Regions from separate parts of the Lacibacterium aquatile genome, predicted to be linked through region 2. Evidence: riboswitches for the same ligand, from Rfam matches in the RefSeq annotation. Region 2 holds a riboswitch; the other holds the start of a gene.

Region 1 (7,561 bases), on a different contig from region 2:
TGCGCCGACGTTGGTTGCATGCGGCGGGGGAAGTGCTGCCCTCGACACCTGCCTGCGAAAGCCCCTGGCCTGCCGGTATCGTTGCCGACTTCCAGAATGTGCCGGTCGGGATCGCCCGCACCGAACCCAACGTCAATGACGAGAAGCTGGTGCGCGAAGTCGCGGACCTGTTCCGCGCCATGGCAGCGACGGCAGAGCGCTACATCTATCTCGAAAGCCAATATGTCACTTGCCTGGAATTCGCTGAAGTGCTGGCTGAAACCCTGCGGCAGCGCCCGGCATTGGAAGCGGTGATCGTCTGCCCCCATTCCTATCAGGGATTCTTCGAACGCTCGGCCATGAGTGGTGGCCGTCGTCGATTCATGAAGATCCTGCAGGATGCTGGTGTCGCCGGACGTGTCAGTGTGCTTGCGCCCCAGACTCGGCCCGAGGAAGGCGAGCGGGACAATATCAAGATCCACGCAAAGGTGATGATCGTCGACGACCGCTATCTGCGCATCGGGTCGGCCAACCTCTGTGCGCGTTCCATGGCCACCGACAGCGAATGCGATCTGATCATCGACGCCAGCGGGGACGATGAGGCGGCACGCGGCATCGCTCGTATCCGCTACCGCCTGCTGGCCGAACATTGCGGAACCACGGTTGCCAAGGTCGCGGAGACGATTAGCAAAACCCGCTCGCTGATCCAGGCCATCAATCGCCTATGCGCGGAAAACTGCAAGCTGCGGCTGGTGGAAGATCCCAGCGAGGAAGAGTTGGCCGCCTCGGAAGCCGTGGAGGCGATGGCGGATCCAAAACATCCGCTCGACCCCTTCTATTACCTGCCCAATTCGATAACCCCGAAGCGTGGTTTTCGCTGGGGGCAGGCGACCTCCATCGCCGGTTTCCTGCTGCTGGTGGGCCTGCTGGCTGCCGTCTGGGCCTTCACGCCATTGGCCGAACTGGCCAACCCCGCCCTGCTGGAGCGCAATCTGCGCGGCCTCAGCGGCCCGTGGGAAGCCGTCGCCGTGGTGGCGATCTTCATTATCGGTGGCCTGGTCGCTTTCCCGCTGGTGGTGCTGATCGCCTGTACCGCCGCCGTCTTCGGCGGCTGGCCGGGGCTGCTCTATGCCACGTCCGGTGCGATGCTGAGCGCGCTCGCGACATATTTCATCGGTCGCTGGCTGGGTAAGCGCGCCCTGCGCCGCTTCGTTGGCCCGCGCCTCAACCGCATCAACCGCACCCTCGCCCGCCAAGGAATCTTGACTGTCACAACTCTACGCCTGATGCCGGTTGCGCCTTTCACCATCGTCAATCTGGTGGCCGGGGCCTTGCGGGTCCGTCCGCTGGATTACGTGCTCGGCACCTTGCTGGGCATGTCGCCGGGCCTGCTGCTGATGTCCGGTTTCGGCGGGCAGATGCGCAGCATGATCCAGAACCCCAGCCTGGGCGGGGCAGCGATCCTGATTGGCGTCCTTGGCGCTTCCTTCGCCCTGTCCATCCTGTTGCAGAAACTGATGACCCGCCTGGGGAGCAAGGTGGACTGACGGTGCGGATCTTCAGCTGGAATATCCATGCCGGTATCGGCCCCGACCGGCGCTATGACCTCTCCCGCATCATCGACCTGATCCGGGGTCACGAGCCCGATATCATCGCCTTGCAGGAGGTGGATTCACGCGGTCGCCGGGCGGAGGAAGCACCGCTCACAGCCCTGAAGCAGGGCTTGGGCGACCATGCCGCCGAAGCCCGTACCATCGCCGCCCCCGACGGGCATTACGGCCATGTGCTGATCAGCCGCTGGCCGATGCGCGAGATCCAGCTGCACGACCTGTCGGTCGGCCGCCGCGAACCCCGTTGTGCCATCGACGCCCAGGTGCAGACCCCGCTTGGCACCCTCCGGGTTATTGCGACCCACCTGGGTCTTGGCCGGGGGGAGCGTAATCGGCAGATCGACACTTTGCGCGCCCTTCTGTCCGGATCGCAGCAGCCGACAATCCTGCTGGGTGACTTCAACGATTGGGATGGATCGGTGCGACGCCGTCTCGCGGATCTTCTGCCTTCGGGGACGGGACATCGAACTTTCCCGGCCTGGCGCCCGCTGCTGCGCCTGGATCGGGTGCATGTGGACCGGCAGGTTACGATCCTGAAAAGCTGGGTCGATCCGGCAGCCCGGCAGGCCTCCGACCATCTGCCGGTGATTGCCGATATCGCCCAAGCTTGACCCGCCCCGCGCTGCAGCCTACTCAAAAGGCATGAGCACCACCGTGATCGCCGTCAGCCAGAGCCGAGGGCACAAGTTCAGCAAGAAGAACCAGCTGAGCATCCGCCTGCTCGCAGGCCTGGGTGTCGAGGGCGATGCCCATGCGGGTGTCACGGTCAAACATCGCTCCCGCGTGGCGGTCGATCCCAGTCAGCTGAACCTGCGGCAGGTCCATCTGATGCATGCAGAACTGTTCGACGAGCTGGCGGCCAAGGGCTTCAAGGTCGGCCCCGGCGATCTGGGCGAGAACGTCACCACGCGCGGCCTCGACCTGCTGAGCCTGCCGGTCGGCGCAAAGCTGCACCTCGGCCGCGACGCTATTGTCGAAGTGACGGGCCTGCGCAATCCCTGCATCCAGCTCGACAGGTTCCAGCCCGGCCTGATGAAGGCCACCCTGGATCGAGATGCCGATGGCGGACTTATCCGTAAGGCCGGGATCATGGGCATCGTGCTGGCGGGCGGCGAGATCCTGCCCGGCGACGCGATCCGGGTGGAGCTTCCGCCGTTGCCGCACCGGAAAATGGATCGGGTTTAAGCATAACCTGTCATCCCGGACTTGATCCGGGATCCGGCCGAAAGCTCTTGCCTGGCGACACCGTTGGAGCCTGACCCACTGCATGGCCGGATCCCGGCTCGGGGGCCGGGATGACAATGGGAGGCGGCGCTCGCCCCTTTACACCCCCGCCCGTCCGTGCTCTAACGACTCCCGTTGCAGGGGGGCCCGCGAGGGCTGAGAGGACATGGTGTCCGACCCTTCTAGCTGATCTGGGTAATGCCAGCGGAGCGAGCGACCTCATGTTCATCGGGTGTCAGTTTTCCCTCTATCCCATGGCCGACGGTTTTGTCGGCGTGATCCTCGACGCCATCAAGGATCTCGATAAATACACCAAGCTTCGGCGCCAGACCGACGACCTCTCGACCCTGTTGGTCGGGCCGCCGGAGGAGCTGTTTCCCGCGCTTGAAGAATGTTTCACCGCAGCATCCCGCTCGGGCGAGCATGTGGTGATGCAGGTGACCTTCTCGCGCGGCTGTCCGGGCGAACCCGACGACCCCATCTGCCGCACCGATCTTCTGCCGCCGCGCCCCACCGACGCGACGCCGGAAAATCTGACCAGGGCAGCGCTGGAACGCCTACGCAAACCGGAAAAAAGCGGCATTGATACTGCCTGCCAGATCAGCCTCTACCCCTTGGGTGGCGGCGATCATATGGCGGATATCTATGCCTGCATCGCCTTCCTGAAGGCCTCGACCGTCAATGTGACGGCGAAGAATTTCTGCACCCGCCTGGACGGGGACGCCGCCGACGTGATGGCTGTGATCGAGCAGACGTTCATCGGCTTTGCCCATCCCGGCGGCCATGTGGTGCTGACAGCAACCCTGTCGGCCAACAGCCCGTCGAAGAAGCGCGCCGCCTGATCTCCGTACCCACCCGCTGACGCGGGGTCGGCGGGCGTATCCCTCTTCAAAGGAATATCACTATGAGTGACCTCAACCGTCGCTGGACGCAGCGCGATATCGTGACCGTCTGCGCGCTTGGATTGGCTTTCGGCGTCTTCTACCTCGGCTGGGTGCAGGTCTGGCTGGTGGCCCAGGCGGCCGTCGGCCCGCTGGCCATGGATGCGCTGATGGGCTTCTGGATGGTGGGCGGCATCGTCGCGGCCTATATCATCCGCAAGCCCTTTGCCGCCTTTGCCGGTGAAACCCTGGCCGCCGTGGCCGAGGTGCTGACCGGCAATCCCGGCGGCCTGATCCTGATCATGACCGGCGTCATTCAGGGCGCAGGGCTGGAACTGCCGTTCCTCGCCACCCGCTGGAAGCGTTATGACCTGGTGATCCTGATCCTGTCGGGCATCGCTGCCGCCGTCTTCAGCTTTGTCTATACCTGGGTCCGCTTCGATTACGGCAAGATCGATACCGGTCTGCTGATCGCCATGTTCGCGATCCGGGTGACGAGCTGTGTCGTGCTGGGCTCCTTCCTCGGTCATTGGATCGGCAATAAGCTGAACCGCACCGGCGTGCTGGACGGTCTGGCCATCGCCCACCGTGCCTAAAGGTTTCAGCCTTGAGGGGGTCGGGATCGCGCTGGAGGGTCATCCCCTGCTGCGCGATCTCTCCCTCGCCATCAACCCAGAAGAACGCATCCTGCTGCTGGGACCATCGGGGTCGGGAAAATCCACCCTGCTGGCCGCCTTGGCCGGGCTGGTGCCGGAGGCCGTACCGGGGGAGATCTCTGGCGCGCTCTCCCGCCCCACCGCACCCGCAGCGCTGGTTTTCCAGGACCCGGAAACCCAGCTGGTCGCGGCGACCGTGGCCGAGGATATCGTCTTCGCCCTCGAAAACCGTGCCCTGCCCCGCGATCTCCTGCAGCAGGCAGCATCTGAAGGATTGGCGCTCGCGCGCCTGCCTGCCGACCGAGAGTGTCATCGGCTGTCGGGCGGGGAGCGGCAGCGGGTCGCCCTCGCCGCCGCCCTGACCGCCCACCGGCATCTGGGCGGTCCCCTGCTGCTGGACGAGGCGATTACCGATCTGGACGAAGACTCCACCGCCGCTTTCTTCGCGACCTTGGCCAGACATGACGGCGGCTGGATCGCGACCGACCATCGCATCGATCCCTGGCGAGGTCTGGTCGACCGCGTGCTGGTCCTGGATCGATCGGGCAGGCTGGCGCTAGACGGTCCGGCTGCCGATGTTTTCGCCCGCGATCTGGGCGCCCTGGGCATTCGTCTGCCCGGCCATTCGTCTGCTCTACCGGCACGATCCGGTGCATTGCTGGCCGAAGACGGGCCACTAAAGCTCCATGCGGGCGAGGTCGTGGCCCTGACCGGAGCGAACGGCTGCGGCAAAACCACCCTCGCGCGCCGCCTCGCCACCGCCAATGCCAAGAGAACGGCCATGCTGTTCCAGAATCCCGAACTAGGTCTGACCGCCGCCACCGTTGCCGAACAGGCACCCGGCGTCGATCTGGGCGATCTAGGATTGGCCGAAGCCAGAGACCGCCATCCCCTGCGCCTATCCCATGGGCAGAAACGGCGGCTGGCCTTGGCTGGAGTCTTTGCCGCCCGTCGGCCGTTGACCATCCTTGATGAACCCTCCAACGGCCTCGATGCCGACGGTTTTGCCGGGTTGCTGGCGGATATAGCTGGCGTTGCCGCCGATGGTCGCGCCGTCCTGCTGATCAGCCATGACGCCGAACTGATTGCCCGTTGCGCGCACCGGTCCGTCGATCTAGGGGAAACAGCCCATGCTGGCTAAGCGTCACGCCGGGGCCAAGCTTGCCCTCGCCCTGCTTTGGCTGGTCGGCGCCACCTGGGTCGCGTCCTGGCAGGGACAGGCGATCCTGCTGGGAACCCTGGTCGGTGCCGCGCTGGTCCTGGAGCGGGTCACTCCCTGGAAACTTCTGAAAACTCTGGTGCCCTTCGCGCTGTTCGGGGTTGGGTTCCTCTGGACCCATGCCTTGTTCGGCAATGAGGCTGTGGGCGGCGATCTCTACAGCGGTGTTACGCCCTTTCTGCGCACCCTGGTTTTCGGCCTGACCTCCTTCCTGTTCGTGCGTGCGACCCCGCCTTCCAAGCTGGTGCGCTGCCTCATCGACTGGGGTCTCTCGCCCCGGGTAGGGTTCGCCGTCAGCGCAGTCTATCAACTGCTACCCGGCCTGACCGAGGATATGCGCTCGCTCCGTCTGGCCCTACGGCTGCGCGGAGGCATGGGGTTCTTTGCCCGTGAAGGTGCCGTTCTGCTGGGTCTGCTGGCCTTGACCATCCGCAAGTCCGCCCGCCTGTCGGTGGCCATGGCGGCGCGAGGTCTCGACAACACACCGCGTTCCTGGCTCGTCGAGCAAAGGTGGCGCCTCGCTGATAGCCTGACACTTGCCGTCGGGATAATTCCACTAATTACAATTTTTGCCCGTTTATTATAAACAAATATCTCTGTAATTTATGTTTTATGCGTTGACTCCCGCAGCGAATCGATCTTTAAAATTTCTCACTTTGGCGCGAGAAAGAAATTTCATAACGCCAATCAACTGTGAAATAGCCATTGATTGCTCAGGAGAGTTCCATGTCGCTTCTCGCCTCCCTCCGCCCGATCCGCCTGCTGGCCGTTGGCGCGATGGCGATGTGCTGCTCTGCCGCCTTCGCCGCCGACAAGCCCAAGGAAATCCGCCTGGATTACGCCTATTACAGCCCGGTTTCCCTGGTGCTGAAGGAAAAAGGCATCCTGGAGGAAAAGCTGAAAGCGGACGGAATCGCCGTGCGCTGGGTGCTGTCGGCCGGGTCGAACAAGGCGCTGGAATTCCTGAACGCAGGCTCGCTGGATTTCGGCTCCACCGCCGGAGCAGCAGCCCTGCTGGGTAAGATCAACGGGAACCCCATCAAGGGCGTGTATATCTATTCCAAGCCGGAATGGACCGCGCTGGTGACCAATGCCGACAGCCCGATCAAGACGGTCGAGGACCTGAAGGGTAAGCGCGTCGCCGTCACCCGTGGCACCGATCCGCATATCTTCCTGATCCGCGCCTTGGCCGGCGCCAAGCTGACCGAGCGCGACGTGAAGCTGGTCCTGCTGCAGCATGCCGATGGTCGCACTGCGCTCGAAAAGGGCGACGTCGATGCCTGGTCGGGCCTGGATCCGATCATGGCCAGCGCCGAAGTCGAAAAGGGTGCCAAGCTCTTCTATCGCAATGCCGACGCCAATACCTACGGCCTGCTGAATGTTCGCGAGGCTTTTGCCAACGACAATGGCCCGCTGGTCGATACCGTCATCGCCGCCTATGAGGAAGCCCGCCGCTGGTCGATCGCCAATCCCGACGCCCTGCGCGATCTGGTGGCCAATGCCGCCAAGCTGACGCCGGAAGTGGCCGCCAAGCAGCTGACCCGCACCGATCTGAAGGACCCGACCGTTGGCGACAAGCCGCGCGCCTCGATCCTCGCCGCCGGTGAAGCCCTGAAGGAAGCAGGCGTCATCGAAGGCAAGGTCGATGTGAAGGCCGCCGTCGACAGCCTGCTCGACCCGCGCTTCTCCTCCAAGCTTGCGGCCGTTCAGTGAGCGATATCGCCCAAAGAAGCTCTGCAACCGTCACCCCGACCACCCGGCGCCTGCCGGTGGTCGGGCTCGGCTTTTTGCTGCCCGTCGCCCTCGGCGCACTTTGGGAACTGGCGGTCGCCAGCGGATTTGCCGAAGGCCGCCTTGTTCCGCCGCCTTCCCGCATCGCTGCCGAGATCTGGCGCCTGATCGCCCTTGGCGATCTTCAGATCCATATTCTTGCGACCCTGGTGCGCGTTGGCCTTGGGTTCGGGTTCGGTGTCTTGGCCGGAACGTTGCTGG
Region 2 (7,561 bases):
GGCTGCTCGCTATCCAGGCTCGCCGCCCAGGCGAGCACGGATTGATGATCAATCACCCGCCCGGCATCGACATCGGCCAACGCTTCGCGGGTCAGGCGATCCCGTTCCTCTTCCTGATCGATCCAGGCAGCCAAAGCTTGCTTGACGATCCAGCCGCGTGGCCGCTCAAGGCGAGCCGCTAGAGCATCGACCTTTTCAGCAAGGCTGATCGGCACGTGTGCGGTTAACACTTTCGTTTCTGACATCCTCGCCTCCAATCAGCTTGATTCAAACTTAATCAAGCTGATTGGATTTGATAAGGGGAATTAGAAGAACGTCCGCACCGCGCCCACGACCTTATCCTCTTTATCGACCACCAGCAGCACCGGCCATTTGTCGAAGGTGGTGCAGGGGTGGGAGATGCCGAGGATCACGCGGTCGCCGACCTTGCCCGGCCAGTCGGCGGGGATCACCAGATGGCCGTGCTGATCGTTGAGCCCTTTGATCTTGGCGTTTTGCGGCATGTCCTGAAGCTGCTTGCCGTTCCACCAGCGCAGGGGGCGCGGCAGATGATCGTCGTGCGACAGGTCGCGCTTGCCGCCGGTCAGGAAGGCCAGTTCGGGTTCGGGCCGCGATTGCAGATTGGCCCAGACCTCCAGCGCCTGTTGCAGGCCGGGACCGTCCGGCAGCTTCACCGCGCCGCGCCGGATCAGATCGGCGAAGGCCTTTTCATAGGTGCCGCTGTCCTGGGTGACATAGCAGCCCGAGCGCAGGATCGGCAGCACCTCGGGAAGATGGGCCTTGCCCATGGTACGGGCGACAAGGTCGAAATAGGTCGATCCGCCAGCGGAAATCACGATCTTGCCGGGGAACAGCTTTTCCGCCGCAGCGGTTTCGGCCAGCGAGACCATGCGGCCCAGCAGATCCTCGACAGCCGCCGTATCGGACAGCATGCCCTCGTAGCATTCGACACCGGCCAGGAAGAGGCCGTCGGCCTTGGCAGCCGCCCGGGCAACGGCCAGGGCTTCGGCATCCGTGCGACAGCCAGTACGGCCGCCTTGATAGCCGACTTCGACCAACACACCGATGGGACGCTTGCGGGCGCCCGACAGCAGGGCGACGCCGTCCACGCTATCGGCCAACACCATGATCTCGGCATCCGCGTCGCGTGCCAGAATATCGGCCAGCGCCTGGACGCCGATCTTGTCGCCGATCTGATTGGCGATCAGCAGCTTCTTGATGCCGAAGCGATGGGCGGTCACGGCCTGCAGGGGGGTCGCTACCGTCAGGCCCCAGGCCCCCGAAAGCTGCTGGGCGGCAAACAGCTGCGGCGCCATCGTGGTCTTGCCATGGGGGGCGAGCTGCACGTTGTTCAAGCGGCAGAATTCCGCCATCCAGGTGAGATTATGGGAGAGAGCCTCGGCCCGCAGAACGGCGGCCGGGCAGGGCGTCGAACCATCGCGCAAGGACCAGCCACGCGTCGCGATATCGGCCGGGGTCACATCGGCGTCAAAAGGGATGCCCTTCTGATAACGCAGGTTTTCGGCGAAGATCGGGGCGAGGGCAGGCCAGTCAGCAGGCGTCGGCAAGGCGGTCAATCATAGTCTCCAAGATAGTCGGTCAGGCCCGGCAGATCGATGCGGGCAAGCAGCAGATCGGTGCGATCTTCGGCCACCACGCGGCCTTTGTCGATAAAAGCAGTGCGGTCGGCGGCGAGGCGCGCTTCGTCCGGGTGGTGGCTGACGAGCAGGACGGTCAGACCGCGTGTGCGCCGCATCTCGTCGATCAGCCCCAGCATCTCGCGCCGCTGGGCGGGGCCGAGGGCGGCAAAGGGCTCGTCCAGCGCCAGGATCGGGCGATCCATCACCAACGCCCGCGCTAAGGCAACGCGCTGACGCTGGCCGCCGGAAAGTTCGGACGGCAGGCGGCGCTCGAACCCCGTCAGATCGACCTGTTCAAGAGCTGCTGAGACTGCTGTTTTCTCTGCAGCCGTCAGGCGCCCACGCGGATCGACGCCCAAGGCGATGTTGGTCTGGACGTCGAGATGCGTGAAGAGATTATTGTCCTGAAACAGCGTGGTCACCGGCCGCTTGGCGGACGGCAGCGCGGTGACATCCTCGCCCATCAGGTGGATCTTGCCTGCCGACGGGCGCTCGAACCCCGCAATCAGGTTCAGCAACGTGCTTTTCCCGGCGCCGCTGGGGCCGATCAGGGCCAGCAACGTGCCTGCCTCGACCCGCAGATCGAAGCTCATAGGGAAGCCGTCATAAACGAAACTTACCGCCTTAAGCGCGATGGCGTCGGCCAAGGACACGTCCCCCCAGATCGAAGAAGCTTAAAAGTACAAGGCCTGTCAGCGTCAGGATCAGCGCGATGACTGAGGCGTCATTCAGGCGATAGGAGCCCATGCGGGCGTGGAGCAGCAAGGGCAGGGCGTCGCTGTCGTCGGCCCCCACCAGAGCGACTGCGGCGAAATCGGCTGCCGCCAAGGCTGCCGCCAGTCCCAATGCCAGGCAAAGCGGGCGGCGCAGGGTCGGCCAGTCGATCAGCCGGAAACGGTTCCAGCCGGAAATCCCCAGGGCGGCGCAGAGACGGTTCTGCCGCTCGCCCGCATCGCTCATTGCCGGGCCCAGGCTGCGCAGGACAAAGGGCAGGGCCATCAAGGCATTCATGACAATGACAAGGCCGAGGCGCAGTTCATCCGGAGCCGTCAGCGGGCGCAGCAGCAGAAACCAGCCTGTCCCCAGAACCAGGGGCGGAACCGTCAGCACGACATCGCCTCCACCCGTCAGCAGGCCTCGTAGCCGACCCTTGGCAGCGCGGGCGCCGGTCAGCAGGCCCCAGGCGATCAGGACGCTCAAAGGGGCCGCCATTATGGCAATCATCAGGGTCCGCCCCAGGGCGCGTCGCAGGTCCGGGTCCAGCAGGACTTTGTCGATAGGGCCGGACAGCCCGTCTATCAGCAATGCCACCAGCGGCAGCCCGACAAAAGCAGCCGCCACAGCCAGCACGAGGCAATCGGCAAGCGTGGCAAGCTTGCTGTCCGGGCGGGCGATGCGGCGACCCAGGTCGGTTTCGCGCGGCCAGTTAGCGGTGAGGCGGCGGGCTAAGATAAGGCAGATAAGCGTCAGGGCCAACTGAACCAGCGCCAGCTGTGCGGCGCGGCCGGGCTCGAAACTGGAGCGCAGCGCCTCATAGACGGCGACCTCCAGCGTCGTGGCTGCCGGTCCGCCGCCGAGCGACAGGACGATGGTGAAACTGCTGGAACACAGAAGGAAGATAAGGACCGCGACGGCGGGCAGGGCACGGGCCAGGACCGGCGCTTCGATCCGCCGGAAACAATCGGCGGGCGACAGGCCAAGCTGCGCCGCCAATCGCCAATGTTCAGCCGGGATCCGCTCCAGCACCGTCAGCAACAGGCGGGCGGCGAGCGGCATATTGAAGAAGACATGGGCGATCAGAATGCCGGGCAACCCATAGATCGCTACGCTCGGCAGGCCCAGAGCCTGAAGTCCCTGATTCAGCCAGCCGGAGCGACCGAATAGCGTGACGACGGCCAAGGCAACGACGATGGCGGGCATCACCAGGGGCAGAGCAAAGAAACGCAGCATCAGCCCCCGGCCCGGAAACTCCGACCGTCGTGCCAGTGCCCGCGCGACCGGCACTGCCAGCAGGACGGAGATGAGGGAGGAGAGAGCGGCCTGCCATAGGGTGAATTTTACAACGCTCAGCAGATAGGGATCCGCGAGCGAAAAGGGCTCGTCGATCCCCAGGTGCCACAGGCTGGCAAGGGCGCTCAGGACTGCCGCCGCGATGAGCGTCAGCAGTCCCAGACCAATGTAGGGTTGGCCAATGTAGGGTTGGCGCAGCAAAGCTTACTTCGCCATCGCTCGCAGCCATTCGTCGGTCCAGACCTTGCGCTTGCCAGCAATCTCTGTGCTATCGAGCATCAGAGTCTTATCTGGCTTGGGCAGGGTGCGGAAGGCTTCGGGCAGTTCGTTCCCCAGATCGCGGACCGGATACATCCACTGCGTGGTCGGCAGGATGGATTGGGCTTCGGGCGTTATCAGGAAGGCGAGGAATTGGGTTGCCAGCGCTTCATTCTTGGACGCCTTCAGGCGGCCGGCGACCTCGATCTGCGCATAATGCCCGTCGGAGAAGATAGCCGCCTTATAACGGTCGCTCTTTTCTTCGATCAGATGATAGGCAGGCGAGGTCGTGTAGGAGAGGACCATCGGCGCCTCGCCCTTGGTGAAGAGGCCATAGGCGTCCGACCAGCCCTTGGTGGTCGTCAGGATGTTGCCCTTGAACTTACCCCAGGCGGCTTCCGATCCATCGCCATAGACGGATTTGATCCACAGCAGCATGCCGAGGCCGGGGGTCGAGGTGCGCGGATCCTGCAGGATGATCTTCTGGCCGTGATTGCCTTCGATCAGTTCCTTCAGGCTCTTTGGAGGAGTCGCAATCTTCTGGCTGTCATAGACGACGGCGAAGGCCCCATGGTCGATGGGCAGGAAGTTCGCATCCTTCCAGGCGACCGGCAGAGTCAGCGCGTCGATGGATTGACCATGCGGGGCAAAAAGACCTGTGGCACCGGCTTCGGACGTCAGGTTCTGGTCAAGACCGACCGCGACATCGGCGGGGCTGTCCTTGCCTTCCAGACGCAGGCGGGTCAGGACACCGACGCCGTCCTCCATGCCGATGAAAGTGACCGTGCAGGCGCAGGTCTTTTCGAAGGCCGCTTTCAGCTTGGGACCGGGACCCCATTTGGAGGCAAAGCCGGAATAGGTATAAACGGTCAGCGCAGATTGGGCCGATGCGGTGAAAGCCGCAGCGGTTATGATAGTAGCGAGCGTTAAAAGCTTGAACGCCTTCATGAGGAGCAACTCCAAAGAAGGCGAAGGGTGGTGAAGCGGTTCCGAGAATCCTTGGGTTCGTAAACCGCATCTCAATCCCTCCGCCGGTATGATCCGGATCAGGTTTTGCGGGTTGACCAAGGGAAACCCATGGCCTCTCAGCCCCAGAAGGGGCACCCCGTTGAGAGCGCTTCGGTTCTAGCCCAGGGGATGACGAATGCGCAAGGCGGTTAACGGCGTCTATCGCTAGCTTTCGACAGTTGATCGTGCGATATCAGTATTATGTCCGCTGATTCAGGCCGAATGAAACAGGATACTAGACGCGACGGCGAAGCTTGGCGCTTGCGCAGTCGTTTCAACCGTATTTATGTCGGTCTGGCAGTCATTCTACTGGGGCTCGTCTTTGCGATCTTCCTGGTGACGATCGGTATCCGTAGCATTATTGCCGAACGGAGCGAACGCGACGCTCAGATAATGGTGACGCTCACGTCGCTGCAAAGTCTCGCGATCACGGCCCAGACACGGATTGCCCAGACGGATGCCGATGCGGTCAAGACCCTCAATGGGCGGTTGATGGACGAATGGCGTCGCTTCGACACTTGGGTCGCGCGGGTCTGGCATCGGCAGGATCCGGCCCATAGTGATGCGACGGCCCCGGCTGGGGTTCTGCGGCTCTACGAGCATCTGAATGACTTGGGCGCCGTGGTCGAAACCCTGTCGACATATCCTATTCCGTTGCCCTTGCGGGAACGCCCGGTCCGGTCGGCGGAAATCCAGGCGCTGGTGATCGATAATCTTTTCCCTGAGCTCCAGGCAATTCAGGCGCTGGAATATCGTGCTGCCGATGCCAAGCTGCTGCAATACAACCGGCTCCAGCTTGCTCTGGTGGTTGCGATCATCCTGGTCATTTTGATCGAGGCGATGGCTGTCGTGCTGCCGTCGATCCGGCGCGGCTTTGGCGCAATCGTCGCGGCGGAGACTTCGGCCGCAGGCGCGCGGGCGGCGCGGGCGCGCATGGAGCGCTGGACCCGGGTTGCAACCGACTGGTTTTGGGAAACCGACGATAGCTTGCGTATTCGCATGGTGTCCCCGGATATCGCCCAACTGGGCCTCGATCCGGAGGAGATCATCGGCAGTTACCATCTGGAATGGATGGAGTCCGATCCAGACCGCGCCAAGGTCGAGCAGCATATCTATGATCTGGAGGCCCGGCGTCCGTTTCGAGATCTGGAAATCAGCTACCGCGACCCTGATGACCGGGAGCATATCCTGCTGTTGGCCGGCATGCCGATCTTCGGGGCGGATGAACGCTTCGAAGGCTATGTCGGTGTCGCGCGCGATGTCACTTATCGCATCGAGCTGGAACGGGCTGTTGCCGCGAAATCGGCCATCCTGCAGGCGGCGACGGAAAGCGTTCCCGACGGTATGGCTGTCTTCGACCGCACCAATGATCTGGTGGTCTGGAACACCGCGATCTGGCGGCTGACTGGCATCGATCCTGACAGCGTGCTCTCCCAGAGCGGGAAGGGCGAAGCGCTGATCGCGGCCTTCAAGGAAGCCCGGATTCTGACGGACGAGCAACTGGCTGCCATGATGATGGGCGACCATATCGGCAGCGAGGTTCGGTTGGCGGACGACCGTTATCTTGATATCCGGGGCCGACCCATCCCGACCGGCGGCTATGTTCTGGTGGCCGAAGATGTATCGAACCGCAAACTGCATGAGCGCGAGCGGGAAGAGGCGTCGCTGAAACTGGAGGAACACGCTCGCCAGCTCGCTGCAGCCTTGCGTGCCGCAGAAGTGGCCCAGGCGCAGGCCGAAACGGCAAATAAGGCGAAGACGGACTTCCTGGCGAACGTCAGCCACGAAATCCGCACACCCATGAACGGGATTTTGGGTCTGAGCGAGCTTCTGAGCGAAACCCAGCTTTCCCAGCAGCAGCGCGACTACGTCGGATCCGTGCGGGAAAGCGCCGAAATCCTGCTAGCGCTTATCAACGATCTTCTCGATGTCTCCAAGCTGGAAGAAGGCCGTATCGAGCTGGAGGCGATCCAGTTCGAATTGTCGAGCGTGCTGGAGGGGGCGTTCGATCTGGTCGCGCCCCGTGGACATGCCCGTGGGCTTGCACTCCATCTCGATCTGTCGGCAGAGCTTGATCGCGCCTATGTGGGCGATCCCACACGCCTGCGCCAGGTCGTGCTCAACCTGCTGGGCAATGCTGTCAAATTCACGGAAATCGGCGAGATCCGGCTGTCTGCATCGCGGACCGATGATGGCCTGATCCGCTTTGCTGTGACGGATACCGGCATGGGGATGACGGAGGACACGCGCGAGCGTCTGTTCGCTAAATTCACCCAGGCAGACGAGACGATCACCCGGCGCTTTGGTGGTACAGGGCTCGGGCTGGCCATCTGTCGTCAACTGGTCGAACTGATGGGCGGCTCTATCGGGGTTGAGAGCGAGATCGGTTTAGGCAGCGAATTCTGGTTCACGGTCCCGCTGACATTTGCCGAGGATACGGAAGATCATCGCCCGACGCTGGCCGATCTGACGATTGGCGTTGTCGACCGTTCCGGCACAGGCATGCGGATCGCGCAGCGGCTTTTGAGCGAAGCGGGGGCCAGTGTACTGCCCTTCGACGATACCCAGTCGTTAGCTGACAGCGCCCTGACAGGCCCGCCACTTGATGCTGTCCTCTTTGTCGCCAATGACACCAGCTATGCAGA

The links. A riboswitch is a leader RNA that binds a small molecule or an ion and turns the genes downstream of it on or off. The one in region 2 is predicted to bind thiamine pyrophosphate.
Region 1: linked by a shared signal. The riboswitch ahead of ACFSM5_RS15010 (YkoF family thiamine/hydroxymethylpyrimidine-binding protein) and the one ahead of thiB (thiamine ABC transporter substrate binding subunit) in region 2 are both predicted to bind thiamine pyrophosphate.

The regions. Positions count from the first base shown of each region.
Region 1 is NZ_JBHUIP010000012.1:714,133-721,693, reverse strand. Features, by position in the region: gene ACFSM5_RS15025 (VTT domain-containing protein) at 1-1,526, shown strand, start outside; gene ACFSM5_RS15020 (endonuclease/exonuclease/phosphatase family protein) at 1,529-2,200, shown strand; gene ACFSM5_RS15015 (MOSC domain-containing protein) at 2,232-2,774, shown strand; TPP riboswitch at 2,943-3,043, shown strand; gene ACFSM5_RS15010 (YkoF family thiamine/hydroxymethylpyrimidine-binding protein) at 3,035-3,655, shown strand; gene ACFSM5_RS15005 (ECF transporter S component) at 3,718-4,290, shown strand; gene ACFSM5_RS15000 (ATP-binding cassette domain-containing protein) at 4,283-5,491, shown strand; gene ACFSM5_RS14995 (energy-coupling factor transporter transmembrane component T family protein) at 5,481-6,155, shown strand; gene ACFSM5_RS14990 (aliphatic sulfonate ABC transporter substrate-binding protein) at 6,296-7,282, shown strand; gene ACFSM5_RS14985 (ABC transporter permease) at 7,279-7,561, shown strand, end outside.
Region 2 is NZ_JBHUIP010000004.1:161,734-169,294, forward strand. Features, by position in the region: gene ACFSM5_RS06370 (CopG family ribbon-helix-helix protein) at 1-245, opposite strand, end outside; gene ACFSM5_RS06375 (alanine racemase) at 306-1,577, opposite strand; gene thiQ (thiamine ABC transporter ATP-binding protein) at 1,574-2,287, opposite strand; gene thiP (thiamine/thiamine pyrophosphate ABC transporter permease) at 2,265-3,851, opposite strand; gene thiB (thiamine ABC transporter substrate binding subunit) at 3,855-4,856, opposite strand; TPP riboswitch at 4,915-5,026, opposite strand; gene ACFSM5_RS06395 (ATP-binding protein) at 5,178-7,561, shown strand, end outside.